DNA from 3 places in the Hylemonella sp. GW821-FHT10B10 genome. Region 1 is predicted to be linked to each of the others. Evidence: predicted binding sites of a transcription regulator. Region 1 holds the regulator's gene; each other region holds the start of a gene.
What was found. The regulator LexA, encoded in region 1, represses DNA repair genes until DNA is damaged. The targets are predictions, from matches to a motif close to ACTGTATNNNNATACAGT.
Positions count from the first base shown of each region.

Region 2: the regulator LexA is predicted to act here: its motif matches at 2,328-2,345, upstream of AC07NT_RS06925 (LexA family protein).
Region 3: the regulator LexA is predicted to act here: its motif matches at 1,450-1,467, upstream of AC07NT_RS01550 (error-prone DNA polymerase).

Region 1 covers NZ_JBWKNN010000001.1:949,429-953,577, reverse strand. The annotation lists gene adk (adenylate kinase) at 1-416, shown strand, start outside; gene AC07NT_RS04695 (asparaginase) at 488-1,444, opposite strand; gene lexA (transcriptional repressor LexA) at 1,551-2,234, shown strand; gene AC07NT_RS04685 (hypothetical protein) at 2,266-2,553, shown strand; gene AC07NT_RS04680 (D-2-hydroxyacid dehydrogenase family protein) at 2,624-3,631, shown strand; gene AC07NT_RS04675 (glutathione S-transferase) at 3,654-4,149, opposite strand, start outside.
Region 2 covers NZ_JBWKNN010000001.1:1,415,564-1,419,712, reverse strand. The annotation lists gene AC07NT_RS06935 (hypothetical protein) at 1-786, shown strand, start outside; gene AC07NT_RS06930 (hypothetical protein) at 855-1,613, opposite strand; gene AC07NT_RS06925 (LexA family protein) at 2,445-2,954, shown strand; gene AC07NT_RS06920 (hypothetical protein) at 3,045-3,539, shown strand; gene AC07NT_RS06915 (hypothetical protein) at 3,559-3,918, shown strand; gene AC07NT_RS06910 (hypothetical protein) at 3,927-4,149, shown strand, end outside.
Region 3 covers NZ_JBWKNN010000001.1:317,621-321,769, forward strand. The annotation lists gene AC07NT_RS01540 (hypothetical protein) at 58-786, opposite strand; gene AC07NT_RS01545 (hypothetical protein) at 931-1,335, opposite strand; gene AC07NT_RS01550 (error-prone DNA polymerase) at 1,619-4,149, shown strand, end outside.

The DNA of each region.
Region 1 (4,149 bases):
TCCTGTTCGACGGTTTCCCGCGGACCATCCCGCAAGCCGATGCCATGAAGGCGGCCGGCGTGAAGCTGGACTACGTGCTGGAAATCGACGTGCCCTTCGAGGCCATCATCGAACGCATGAGCGGTCGCCGTTCACACCCTGCTTCGGGCCGCACCTATCATGTGAAGTTCAACCCGCCCAAGGTCGCTGGCAAGGACGACGTGACCGGCGAACCGCTGGTGCAGCGCGAGGACGACAAGGAAGAGACCGTCAAGAAGCGTCTGGACGTCTACAGCGCCCAGACCCGCCCCCTGGTGGACTACTACAGCAGCTGGGCCAAGAAGGATCCGGCCGCCGCGCCCCAGTACCGCGCCATCAGCGGCATGGGCAGTGTGGAAGACATCACGGCACGCGCGCTGCAGGCACTGGCCAAATAGGAGACTCCCGCTTCCAGCCTACGCCCCGCACCTGCCGCGGGGCGTTTGTTTTTTGTGCCGCCCCTTTAACTTTAAGTTTCGCCTTCAGCCAACAGCTCCAGCATCAGGGCCAGCCGCGCCTTGACCGGGCTCAGGCCCACCGCCACGGGAAACTCGTCGGCAGGCCTGGGCTGCAGAAAACCATCAGCGCAGCGCGTGCTGCGCCGCACCCGGACTCCCGCCACCTGCGCCCGTCGCAGAGCGGCCTCCAGTTCTCGATGCACCGTGCCGCCACCTGTGCCGGCCAGCACCAGACCGTGCAGGGGGGGGGCGCCGTACCGGGCAGCAACCGTCGGATCAGCCAGGGCATCGACCGTGGCACCACAGGCCGCGGCATGGCTGAGCAGGATCTCGACGCGCGGCATGGCCGGGGCTCCCAGAACGGCTTCCAGCAAAGTCTCCTGGGGTAGCTGCGACAGGGGCCAGTCACGTACGCGCTCGACGCGCCCCTGATGCACTCGCCCGACGTCACCCGCCTCGCCCGCGCTGAAGGCATCAAGCCTAGAACTGTGCACCTTCTGCACATCCTGCGCGCCGAGGATGCGACCTGCACAGACGACCAGCACGCCCTGGGCCCCAGCGCAGGCGGCCACCGCCAGAGCATCCCGCAGGTTCTGCGGGCCGTCGGTATCCGGGGCATTGGCCGGGCGCATGGCACAGGTCAGCACCACGGGCTTGCGCGGCGCCAGAAGGGTCTGCAACAGAAAGGCAGTCTCCTCCAGCGTGTCGGTGCCATGGGTGATGACCAGCCCCTGCACGTCGGCCTGGGCCAGCCAGTGAACACAGCGTTGTAACAACTTCTGCCATACGACCAGGTCCATGTCTTTGCTGTCGATCTGGGCCACCTGCTCGCTCAGCAGCTCGCTACCGCCGGGTGCCGCAAAACCGGCCAACAGCTCTCCTACCGGCTTCTGCGCAGCCACGTAGTCACGGCTGTCGGCCGCGCTGGCGGCCAGGCCGGCGATGGTGCCTCCCGTGCCCAAAACCACGATTTTTCCTTGCCCCACTTGCAATTCCCTAGAAACTGGTTAAAAATACAGTTACTGGATATCGAGACAGTGCCGTCTTGCCATCCAACCCACAGGAGTCGCCACGATGGACCTGCCGCAGTACCCGATCAAGCTGACCGCCCGCCAGCAGCAGATTCTGGACCTGATCCAGAGCGCCATTGCGCGCACCGGCGCCCCGCCCACGCGCGCCGAAATCGCCACCGAACTGGGCTTCAAGTCGGCCAACGCCGCCGAAGAGCATCTGCAGGCCTTGGCGCGCAAGGGCGTGATCGAACTGGTCAGCGGCACCTCGCGTGGCATCCGCCTGCAAGGCGAGGCGCTGCGTTCCATCAATGAATCGCGCATCAAGCAATTCTCCCTGCCCATGCCGGACCTGTCCCAACTGGCCCTGCCCCTGATCGGGCGTGTGGCTGCCGGTTCGCCCATTCTCGCGCAGGAACATGTAGACCAGACCTATTACGTCGAGAGCTCGCTGTTCCAGCGCAAGCCCGACTACCTGCTCAAGGTGCGCGGCATGTCCATGCGCGACGCCGGCATCATGGACGGCGACCTGCTGGCCGTGCAGTCCACCAAGGACGCCAAGAATGGCCAGATCGTCGTGGCGCGCCTGGGTGACGAGGTCACGGTCAAGCGCTTTCGCCGCAACAAGCACCTGATCGAACTGCTGCCCGAAAATCCCGACTACCAGACCATCGTGGTCGAGCCGGGTGACCCCTTTGAGATTGAGGGTCTGGCCGTCGGCCTGATCCGCAACACCATGCTCATGTGAACGCGCTGCGTCCCGCCCCGAAAGGTCAACGATGAACACCGCCTACGCCCTCTGGACTCCCCTGCAAGGCCTGCTGCGCTGGCTGGCACCCGCTACGCCCGGTCGGCCCGCCATGATGGCTCCTGCGCTGCCATCCGTACGCAACCCGGCCCTGGCCGCCGTACGCAGCCGCCCCATGCAACGCCCGCTGCGCGTGGTGCGCGTCATGGAAGCCGGCCAACCCCGCTCGCAGGTCGGTCGCATGGTGATCTCCGGCCGTATGGCCGACGTCTGCGCCGAACTCGACCGTCTGGCCGCCTGCGAAGCCGCACGCCACTGAGCCCTTTCCGTCGCCGCACCCTGCCACCATGCGGGTTAGCCCGCACGGAAGGCCGAGGCACAATAGCGGCATGAACATCGTGATTCTGGACGACTATCAGGACGTCGTACGCAAGCTGGACTGCGCGGCCAAACTGGCCGACTATCCCCCCAAGATCTTCACCAACACCGTCAAAGGCCTGGGCCAGCTCTCGGTCCGCCTGCGTGATGCCGACGTGCTGGTGCTGATCCGGGAACGCACCCCCATCACCCGCCAGCTGGTCGAAAAGCTGCCGCGCCTCAAGCTGATTGCCCAGACCGGCCGCATCGGCAGCCATATCGACCTGGCTGCCTGTACCGAACGTGGCATAGCCGTGGCCGAAGGCACCGGCTCACCGGTGGCACCGGCCGAACTGACCTGGGCCCTCATCATGGCTGCCATGCGCCGCCTGCCGCAGTACATCGGCAATCTCAAGCACGGCGCCTGGCAGCAATCCGGCCTGAAGTCGGCCGCCATGCCGCCCAACTTCGGCCTGGGCACGGTGCTGCGCGGCAAGACCTTGGGCATCTGGGGCTACGGCAAGATCGGGCAGCTGCTGGCCGGCTACGGCCGGGTGTTCGGCATGCGCGTACTGGTCTGGGGCCGTGAGCCCTCCCGTGAAAAGGCCGTGCAGGACGGTTACGAGGCTGCAGCCAGCCGTGAGGAATTCTTTCAGCAAAGCGATGTGCTCAGCCTGCACCTGCGCCTGAACGAGACCACGCGCGGCATCGTCACGGCCACCGATCTGGCACAAATGAAACCCACCGCGCTGCTGGTCAACACCTCGCGCGCAGAACTACTGGAACCCGAGGCTCTGATCCTCGCGCTCAACCACGGCCGCCCCGGCATGGCGGCGATCGATGTGTTCGAATCCGAACCCATCCTGCAGGGCCATGCCCTGCTGCGCCTGGAAAATTGCATCTGCACACCGCACATCGGCTACGTTGAGCAGGAAAGCTACGAGCTCTACTTCGGTACGGCCTTCGACAACGTGGTGAATTTCATCAAAGGCCAGCCCAGCAATATCGCGAATCCGGAAGCACTGAAGGTCTCGCGCTGACTGAGCGCCTGTTCACAGTCTCTTAGGCCGGCTTCGCGCCGAGTTTGGCCAGCATCTGCTCGGTGCTGGTCTTGCGGTCCGCGTTGACCGTCTGCACATGGGGCCGCGCGCCCATGACCTTGAGGTAGTCGCGCACGGGCAGGCCCGCCAGCACATCCTCGCCATAGATGATCTTGCTGGCGCTGGTCACCAGGGGCAGATGGGCCACCGCCGCACAATCCGCCAGCGTGAACTCCGCGCCCGCCACGTAGGGCGAAAACTTCACCAGCTTGGAAAATCCGTGAACGCCCTTGAGCAGCAACTTGCGGGTGCGCTCCTTGAGACCATCGCTGACCTTGCCCCCAAAAAAGGCTTCGGCGTAGAGGTCGCGCGCCACCAGTTCCAGATGCAATTCCATGTAAATGATCAGCTCCCGTACCTTGGCCGCGGCATAGGGATCTGCGGGAAGCAGGGGACGCTGCGGATAGACCGTCTCGATGTATTCCGCACAGGCACTGGATTCGGAAATCGGACCGGAC
Region 2 (4,149 bases), 470 kb from region 1:
TTCGCCGAACTCACCAATGCCGACATCGAGCTAGCTCCATTCACTTCGGTCGCTCCGCACAACCTCAATGTTGCTGTCCAATGGCGCACCTCAACTCCGGTTCGTCTCGAGAGAGCCCACGCTGAAGACGCCAAATTTGACACTGAAATTCAGGGGAAGGCACAAGAGGTATTGAACATTGTGCTGGTCGCTTTACATGTCGCGGCTTCAGGTCAGTCCGCACCTGTCGGGACCTATTTCAAGTACGAGAAGCGACCCGTTCCACCTCTATCGGGTATCAATGGCGTGCATCCACTTTCAACAAACCCATATGCTTCGATGCAGCTTGAACCCGGCAGATTGCAGGACCTGCAGCGCACGTATAAAGCGGTCGAAAATGCACGCCCAAATGTTCAAATCGCGGCTGCTCGATTGCATGACGCTGAGCGAAGAACATCGCCCGTCGACGCGCTGCTAGATGCAGTAATCGGCCTGGAAGTCCTACTCAATCCGCGGGATGACAGAGAGCTCTCTTTCAGAGTGGCCCTCAACTTTGCCTTCTTGGGACCTTCGAAGGAGCGCCATGACCGATATAAAGCTCTCAAGGACATTCAGAGCATGCGAAACAAGGTGGTGCATGGTGGAATCAATCTGCATTCCAAGGAGGCCCCTCTGCTCGTTGCTAACGCCCAAACTGCTAAGGCATGTCTGCGCTCGACCCTGAATACCTTCTTGTTTAACCCCGTCTTCGCGCAGGGAAATTTGACGGCAGATTTTTGGACAAATTTCGTGATGCCTGCAGAGTGAATGCCCCATCAGATTTCATCCGCTAGTAAGCCAGGATATCTTTGTCCCCTTCCGCCAAGGCTTCAGGCCTAGTCCCCCACTGGTGAGCTGGAGTCTGTGCTGGCTGAAGGTTCTGATTCGACGGCTTGTCGTAGGACATCTCCAGTAACCACATGAGCCTTGAGTGCACCTCTCTTTGAGGCAGACGCCCCGTAATCGCACAAGTCAATTACGAGGAAGAAGAGCGTCTTCCCCCCAAAGTGCAGAAACGGTACGAGCGTATTCTCGGCTGCAAAATCGAAATGCAGGTCCTCAGAACAGGTCTTGTAGATGGCCACGTACCCGACAGTCTGGTTGAAGTCCCGCGTGTAGGTCAGAACTTGATTTACGCCAGATTTCACGTAGCCGACGCCTCTTCTCTCTCCGTCGAAAATCTTTGCGTCAAGAACGAGGTCTTTTGCGACCAAATCTGCCTCCCCTGACACGGATTGAGGCTCTATGTGGAAATCAAGTCCCTGGTCAAACAGATAGGCGTAGAGATGCTTTGCAAGGGAACGCTCCCCTCTGGCAGCCAATGCCGCAAGCTCTGCCCGCTCGAACCATTCGACCTTACGCTTGTATTTCAACAACAAAGATAGAACTGCCGTCTTCTGGTCGAGGGCCTCATCCAAAATCTCATAGAAAGGCTCAAGATAGCGCTCGATAAACGCATCAAGGCATTCTCGGTATTTGGAGTCGCGTCCAACCACACGTCCGATATTAATTTCTGGGTTCTTTGACTCTAGAGGCAACTGCGCACAGTGTTCAATCACACGAAACGAGAATCCATCCGCCTCGGCCTCGGTCATAAAAATGGGGACCTCACCTACTGTGGTTAGTTGCGTAAGGTCTTCTGAATAGGGTGAGGTTCTTGCGGCCAGGCTTGCTATCGTCCCTCCGTGCAAGGGATGGGACGTAAGGTAGTTCCAGAACTGCATGAGCGAGCTGTGGAAAAAATCTGGCTCACAAGAATTGAGTCTGCGAAACCGCTTTTGCAACTGGAAGCGCTGCGCCTGGAGATACGCTGAGTCCATATTAGAGGTTGATTTTGATTGTTCTATTGAGTGACTGGAGTTGACGTTCGAGGTCCGCCATCGCACTGGCAATTTCTTTGCGAGCCTTTCTGCACTCGTTCATGTTGTCGTCGAGCCGTATGTTCCCTTTGCAGCCACGACAAATAAATACGTCACGCAGCCTCGCTTCGCGATATCGAATTTTTCCGAAGAAGTGACATTCCGGGCATTGGATGTCGAAGCTAACGCTGTCTATGTCCAGCATTAGATTGGCTCCAGCTCATTCTTCGGGACCTGAATTTCGAATGGAATCGTGTGCAAGTCTTACCTCCTTGAAAGCGGGAATCTCCTCGTACGGGTTCCCTTTATTTGCAGACTAACTCTATTGGAAGCATACCGGAGCAATTGGAACGTGCGCTCCAGTTGTGGTAGCCGCGCCATGAGCTGAGAGTGGAGTTTGAAATAGCAAACTGTCCTGCAGGGCTTATATTTCCTAGCGTTGCCATTATGTCTGTATGTGCGTACAGTGTAATTCATCTAACCGATTTTGGACGGATTCAGATGAAAGACGCCGCCTACCTTGGCACCCTGCAGACGTACTGGAAGCGCCACCAGACCTTTCCACCGATGGCTAGGTTGTGCGAGGTCCTGGGCCTGAGCTCGACCTCGAGCGTCTTCGCGCTCGTTGGCCGACTGACTGACGCGGGCTACGTCAAGCGCCATGAGGGGCGTATCGCCCCGGGCAAGCTCTTCTTCGCCCGCCCTGTGCTGGGTCCGGTCCGCGCCGGCCTGCCTCAGCCTGCCACCCAAGAAGAGCCTGAGCTCATTACCCTGGATGACTACCTCATTGACCACCCGACTAGGACCTCGGTCCACAAGGTCCGCGGTGACAGTATGAAAGACGCAGGCATCTTCGACGGTGACCTGGTCGTGGTCGAGCACAACAGTCCCACTTCTACCGGCGACATCGTCGTTGCGGTCGTGGATGGTGAGTTCACAGTCAAGACCCTGCGCCAGACCGGCGACGGCAGGCACTACCTTGAAGCGGCGAACCCGGCCTTCGAGCCTATCTACCCCACCAGCTCACTCGAGCTCATGGGCGTCGTCATCAGCGTCGTACGACGCGTGAGGAGGTGACACCCTGAACACTTCCTCGCACTAGACCCAGGCTAGCCCCTTCCAACCCCGGTTCTCAGGCAAGCGCTTTGCGCAGGCCCGGGAGAAGCTTTGCTCATCATGATTATTAACCCTTGGCATTTTCATCCGCCTTACGTCGCTGCGATGTGCCCGAGATGCTCGGAGGTGCACACGGCTGTGCCACTTGCCGTGGCCTTGCGCAACTGCACATCTCGTAGTGACCTCGCGCGCTACTACGAGTGCTCCGGCTGCAAGCTTTCAACGTCGAAATTTGTTCACGCCAACTCAGACGATGCCCCGCCCGGCTTTGTTGGGCCGAAGGTCGTGGTCGGATTCGCCCCTGACCTGCCGGCACCCAACGGCGAGAAACGCATTCTTTACTTTGAAACCGCGCCCGAAAACGGACGAGAGCTACTCGCACTCATCGAGCTCTACGTTGCTCGCGCTCCAGATTTCTACCCACTGCGCTTTCGGCTTTACGGCATCGATGTCGATGACGAAGTTGTCCGGGCAGTTCTGTCAGCTGCGGACCCGCTCGCATCGGCCAAAGCTCTGGCAAACCGCTACATCGATTTTTTCGACTGACAAGACGCAGGAGAACCCAATGACTACCCCCATCCAAGCACTCTTCGATGCACCTCACATCGTTCTGACGAAATGGTCCATCTACGAGACCCCCATCCGTGGTGAGGAGGAGCCCTGGACCCGCCACATCGTCGGTTACAGCAAAGAGCACGGCGCGGGCCAAGCCAGCGCCGCCATCGTCGCGTTCGACCCGCATCGTCGTGTGGCGCTCACCAAAAGCGGACGCGTGTATCTGCTCGAGGGGCCGCCGGGCCACAGCCTCGCCGGGAACCTCGTCTGGCAGCGCTGGAAGCTTCTTAGCGGCGTTGCAAAGGAGAAGGACGTCACCGACGAGTTCGTCGGGCCCATGGTGGCGTTGCCCATGCCGGTGGCAGCGTAGGTGGCGACATGCAGCCAAGCGTCCCAAGCGACTTTCCTCGGGGCATCACGGCGGCCACGGTGCCCGGCTCGCAGCCGAAGTTCGTGGCCAGGGAAATCGACGGGCGCTACGTGGTCGGAATGACGCAAGAAGAGTTGCATGCGCGCTGGGTCTATTGCGAAGACCTCGCGAAGCAACTCGCGGAGCGGACGAGACGGAAAGCGGAAGCGGGTCTCATCACAGACATCGAGG
Region 3 (4,149 bases), 630 kb from region 1:
AGCAGCGCCGTAGTGAGAAGGAATCAGCGGTATCTGCGCTGCGAGTATGTGCCAATGTTAGACAGCAGCGCTTCTCTGTGCATCAGTGTTCTGCCGAACCACGTTATATGCAACGATTTCTTTCCAGTAGTCGTGACCATTTCCCATGTCCACCTTTTCCGCGTAGTAGAGGCGCTCGTAAGGTTCGCCGTTATTTGCGAAATGACAGTAGATATGGGGAAGGTAGTAGTACTCGTCACCATCGACGTTCATTGTTTCGATAAAGTCGTAGGGAATTTCGCCCATCAACATCAACGTGACGGTTCCGCGTTCGTCTTTCTTGTAGTCGGGTTTCCGTAGGCCGATTGGTGACTCGATTAATCCTTCCCACCCCAAGCCAACTTTTATTCCTGCGTGATAGGTGTCCAGCAGTCCGGCTTTGAACCAAGGCGAAATACCAGAGTGTTCGCCTGCGTCTGGATAGGCGTCGAGTCGATTGACGTGCCTAACGATGACGTCTTTCCGCAAGTCATGCGCCCTACAGCGATTGATTTCCTCGCGAAATAGGATGCGCAGTCTTTCGTGATGCTGCACACGTTCCGACGGGCTACGTTCTACGCCCTCGACCTTAAAGAGCCGTCCCTCGTACCTGCGAAACGCCTCTGTGGCGACGAAGGCGAGACCCGTAACCACGAGGTAGGGTTCGTATGGACCAGATGGTTCTTTGATCCAGAGTGCTCCAAGCACAAGTGAAACCAGCCCGGCCGCGAATTCGATCGCGACAATTAGATGCGTGCGAATCGGCAAGTGGCGCATTCTTTGATGTCTAGCGTGAGTCAAAGAAACGTCACGATTTTGCGGCGTCCCGTTTGAGTACTGGGCTTGGTGTTTCTTGGACTGGCTGGCACGTTCTAGTCATCGGAGTTTCTTCTCCGTAGGCCAAACAAGCCATCATTTCGTTGCAACCAGTTGAGCAATGATGGCCCCCACAGATAGAGCCAATGCAACCAAGGAAACGCCTAGTGACCAAGCAAACTTGGAGTGTTCTTGGTCTTGGCCAGCAAGAATGGCGGCCAGATAGGGCAGATTGATGGCATGGCGCAATTCACCTGCCTTGGGCGCGAAAAGGTGGACATAACTGTTTTCTCCAGTTGCGTACCGATACTTGTGATCAAGATGGTAGTAGAGGTAGCCGAATAGAACGTGCTTGTCGCAACCAAGTTTGTCCGCAAGCTCTGCAATATTGAGCGCAACAAAGACCGTTCCAGCGTTCGCTCCCTCAATTGGAAAAGATGGTTCATACGCATCGTAGATACAGCGTAGAACTTGCCTCTCAGTGGGAATGCGCTTTGACATGATGGCTAACGCGATGTAGATCGCAAATTCTGCGACCCAAAGCGGCGACTGAGAAACAAACCGGTCATTCCATCCTCCCGTCCATGGCTTGCCCGCGGTGCTTGCGGCAATTATACTGTATAAAAATACAGTTATTGGTTTTGACCCAACAACCACGCGACTTGTAGACCGCTACCCCGTGACAGCAGGGCAGCCGGCCGGCGTGGCCACAGCGTCACCAATATAGCCCGCAAGACCGCGCCTGACTAGAGCAGCTTTCCCTATCTGCACCGGCTGACATGCCATGAACTCCAGCCACTCCGCCCAGCCCACGGCCACGCTGCCGGCCTACGCCGAGCTGCATGCCCTGAGCAACTTCAGCTTCCAGCGCGGGGCCTCGAGCCCGGAGGAGCTGGTGGCGCGGGCGCATGAGTTGGGCTACAGCGCGCTAGCCATCACGGACGAATGTTCCATGGCCGGGGTGGTGCGCGCGCATGGGGCGGCCAAAGAGCTGGGCCTACCGCTGCTGATCGGCACCGAGCTGCGGGTGGAGGCCGAGGGCGCGGAGGAGTGCTTCACCCTGCTGCTGCTGGCGCGTTGCCGCACGGGCTATGGCGAGCTGTGCGAACTCATCACGAAGCTGCGCGCAAAGCCGGACAAGAAAAGCGACCGCCGCTACCGCGTGCAGGCGCAAGACTGGGACGCGCTGGGCCTGGACAGCCGTGACGTACTGGCCCTGCTGGTGCCGAACCGCGAAGCGCTGCGCCCCGAGGACGCGGCCTTTGCACCCGCGCTGGCCGCGCGCCTGGCCTGGCTGCGGTTGCGCTTTGCAGCGTGCTGGCTGGCCGTGGAGCTGTTGCATCGGCTGGACGACGCGCTGTGGCTGGAGTGTTTGAGCGCGGCGGCGCAGGGCGCGGGTGTGCCGCTGGTGGCCGCAGGCGGCGTGCACATGCATGTGCGTTCGCGCAAGCCGCTGCAGGACGTGATGACGGCCATACGCCTGGGCCGGCCCGTGGCCGAGTGCGGCTTTGCCTTGGAGCCCAATGCCGAGGCGCATCTGCGCTCGCGCCAGCGCCTGGCCGCGCTCTACCCGCCGGAGCTGCTGGCCGAGACGGTGCGCGTGGCGCAGCTCTGCAGCTTCAGCTTGGACGAGCTGAAGTACGAATACCCGGAAGAGGTGGTGCCTGCGGGCGAGACGCCGGCCTCTTATCTGCGCCGCGCCACGCTGGAAGGCGCGCAGTTGCGTTACCCGCAGGGCGTGCCGATGGCGGTGCAGGAGCAGGCGGAGCGCGAGCTGGCGCTCATCAGCGAGCTGCGCTACGAGAAATACTTCCTCACGGTTTACGACATCGTGCGTTTTGCGCGCAGCCAAAGCATCCTCTGCCAGGGGCGTGGCTCGGCGGCCAACTCGGTCGTGTGCTACTGCCTGGGCGTGACCGAGGTGGACCCGGCACGCACCAGCGTGCTGTTTGAGCGCTTCATCAGCCGCGAGCGCGCGGAGCCGCCAGACATCGACGTGGATTTCGAGCACCAGCGGCGTGAGGAGGTGATCCAGTACCTCTACGGTAAGTACGGGCGCGACCGAGCCGCGCTCACCGCGGCCGTGCACACCTACCACGCGCGTGGCGCGATACGCGATGTGGGCAAGGCGCTGGGCATGGACGGAGAGATCGTCGATGCGCTGGCCAAGGCACACCAGTGGTGGGACGGCGGCGAGGTGAACCACGAGCGCCTGCAGGCGCTGGGGCTGGATGCGCAGAACCGGCAGATCCGCCTGCTGATCGAGCTCACGCGGCCGCTGCTGGGGTTTCCGCGCCACCTCTCGCAGCACAGCGGGGGCTTCGTGCTCACGGGTGACAAGCTCACGCGCACGGTGCCCGTGGTGCCCGCAGCCATGGAGGGGCGCACCACCATCGAGTGGGACAAGGACGACATCGACGCGCTGGGCCTGCTGAAGGTGGACGTGCTGGCCCTGGGCATGCTCAGCGCCATCCGACGCACGCTGGACTTCGTGGGCCAGTGGCGCGGGCGGGAATTCCGCCTGCAGGACATTCCTGATGGCGATGCGGCCACCTACGAGATGATCTGCCGCGCCGACACGGTGGGTGTGTTCCAGATCGAGAGCCGCGCACAGATGAGCATGCTGCCGCGCTTGCAGCCGCGCTGTTTCTACGACCTGGTGATCGAGGTGGCCATCGTGCGGCCCGGGCCCATCCAGGGCGGCATGGTGCACCCCTTCCTGGAACAGCGCGAGCGCCAGCGCCGCGGCGAGACCTTCACCCTGCCCCAGGAGGCGCTGCGCCCCGCGCTGGAGCGCACGCTGGGTGTGCCCATCTTCCAGGAGCAGGTGATGCAGATCGCCATCATCGCCGCGGGGTTCACACCGGGGGAAGCGGATCAATTGCGCCGCGCCATGGCGGCGTGGAAGCGCCGGGGCGGGGTGGACAAGTTCCAGCGCCGCCTGATCGACGGCATGACGGCGCGCGGTTACGCGCAGGAATTTGCCGAGGCCATCTTCCGGCAGATCGAAGGCTTTGGCGAATACGGTTTCCCCGAAAGCCACGCGGCCAGTTTTGCGCTGCTGGTCTACGACAGCGCCTGGCTCAAATGCCACGAACCTGCGGCCTTCCTCGCCGGCCTGCTCAACTCATTGCCCATGGGTTTCTACGGCCCCTCGCAACTGGTGCAGGACGCGCAGCGCCACGGCGTGACGGTGCGGCCGGCGGACGTGGGGCACAGCGACTGGGACTGCACGCTGGAGCCCGATGAAGAGGGAAGGCCCGCCGTGCGCCTGGGGCTGCGCCTGGTGGCGGGGCTCAAGGAGGCGAGTGCGAA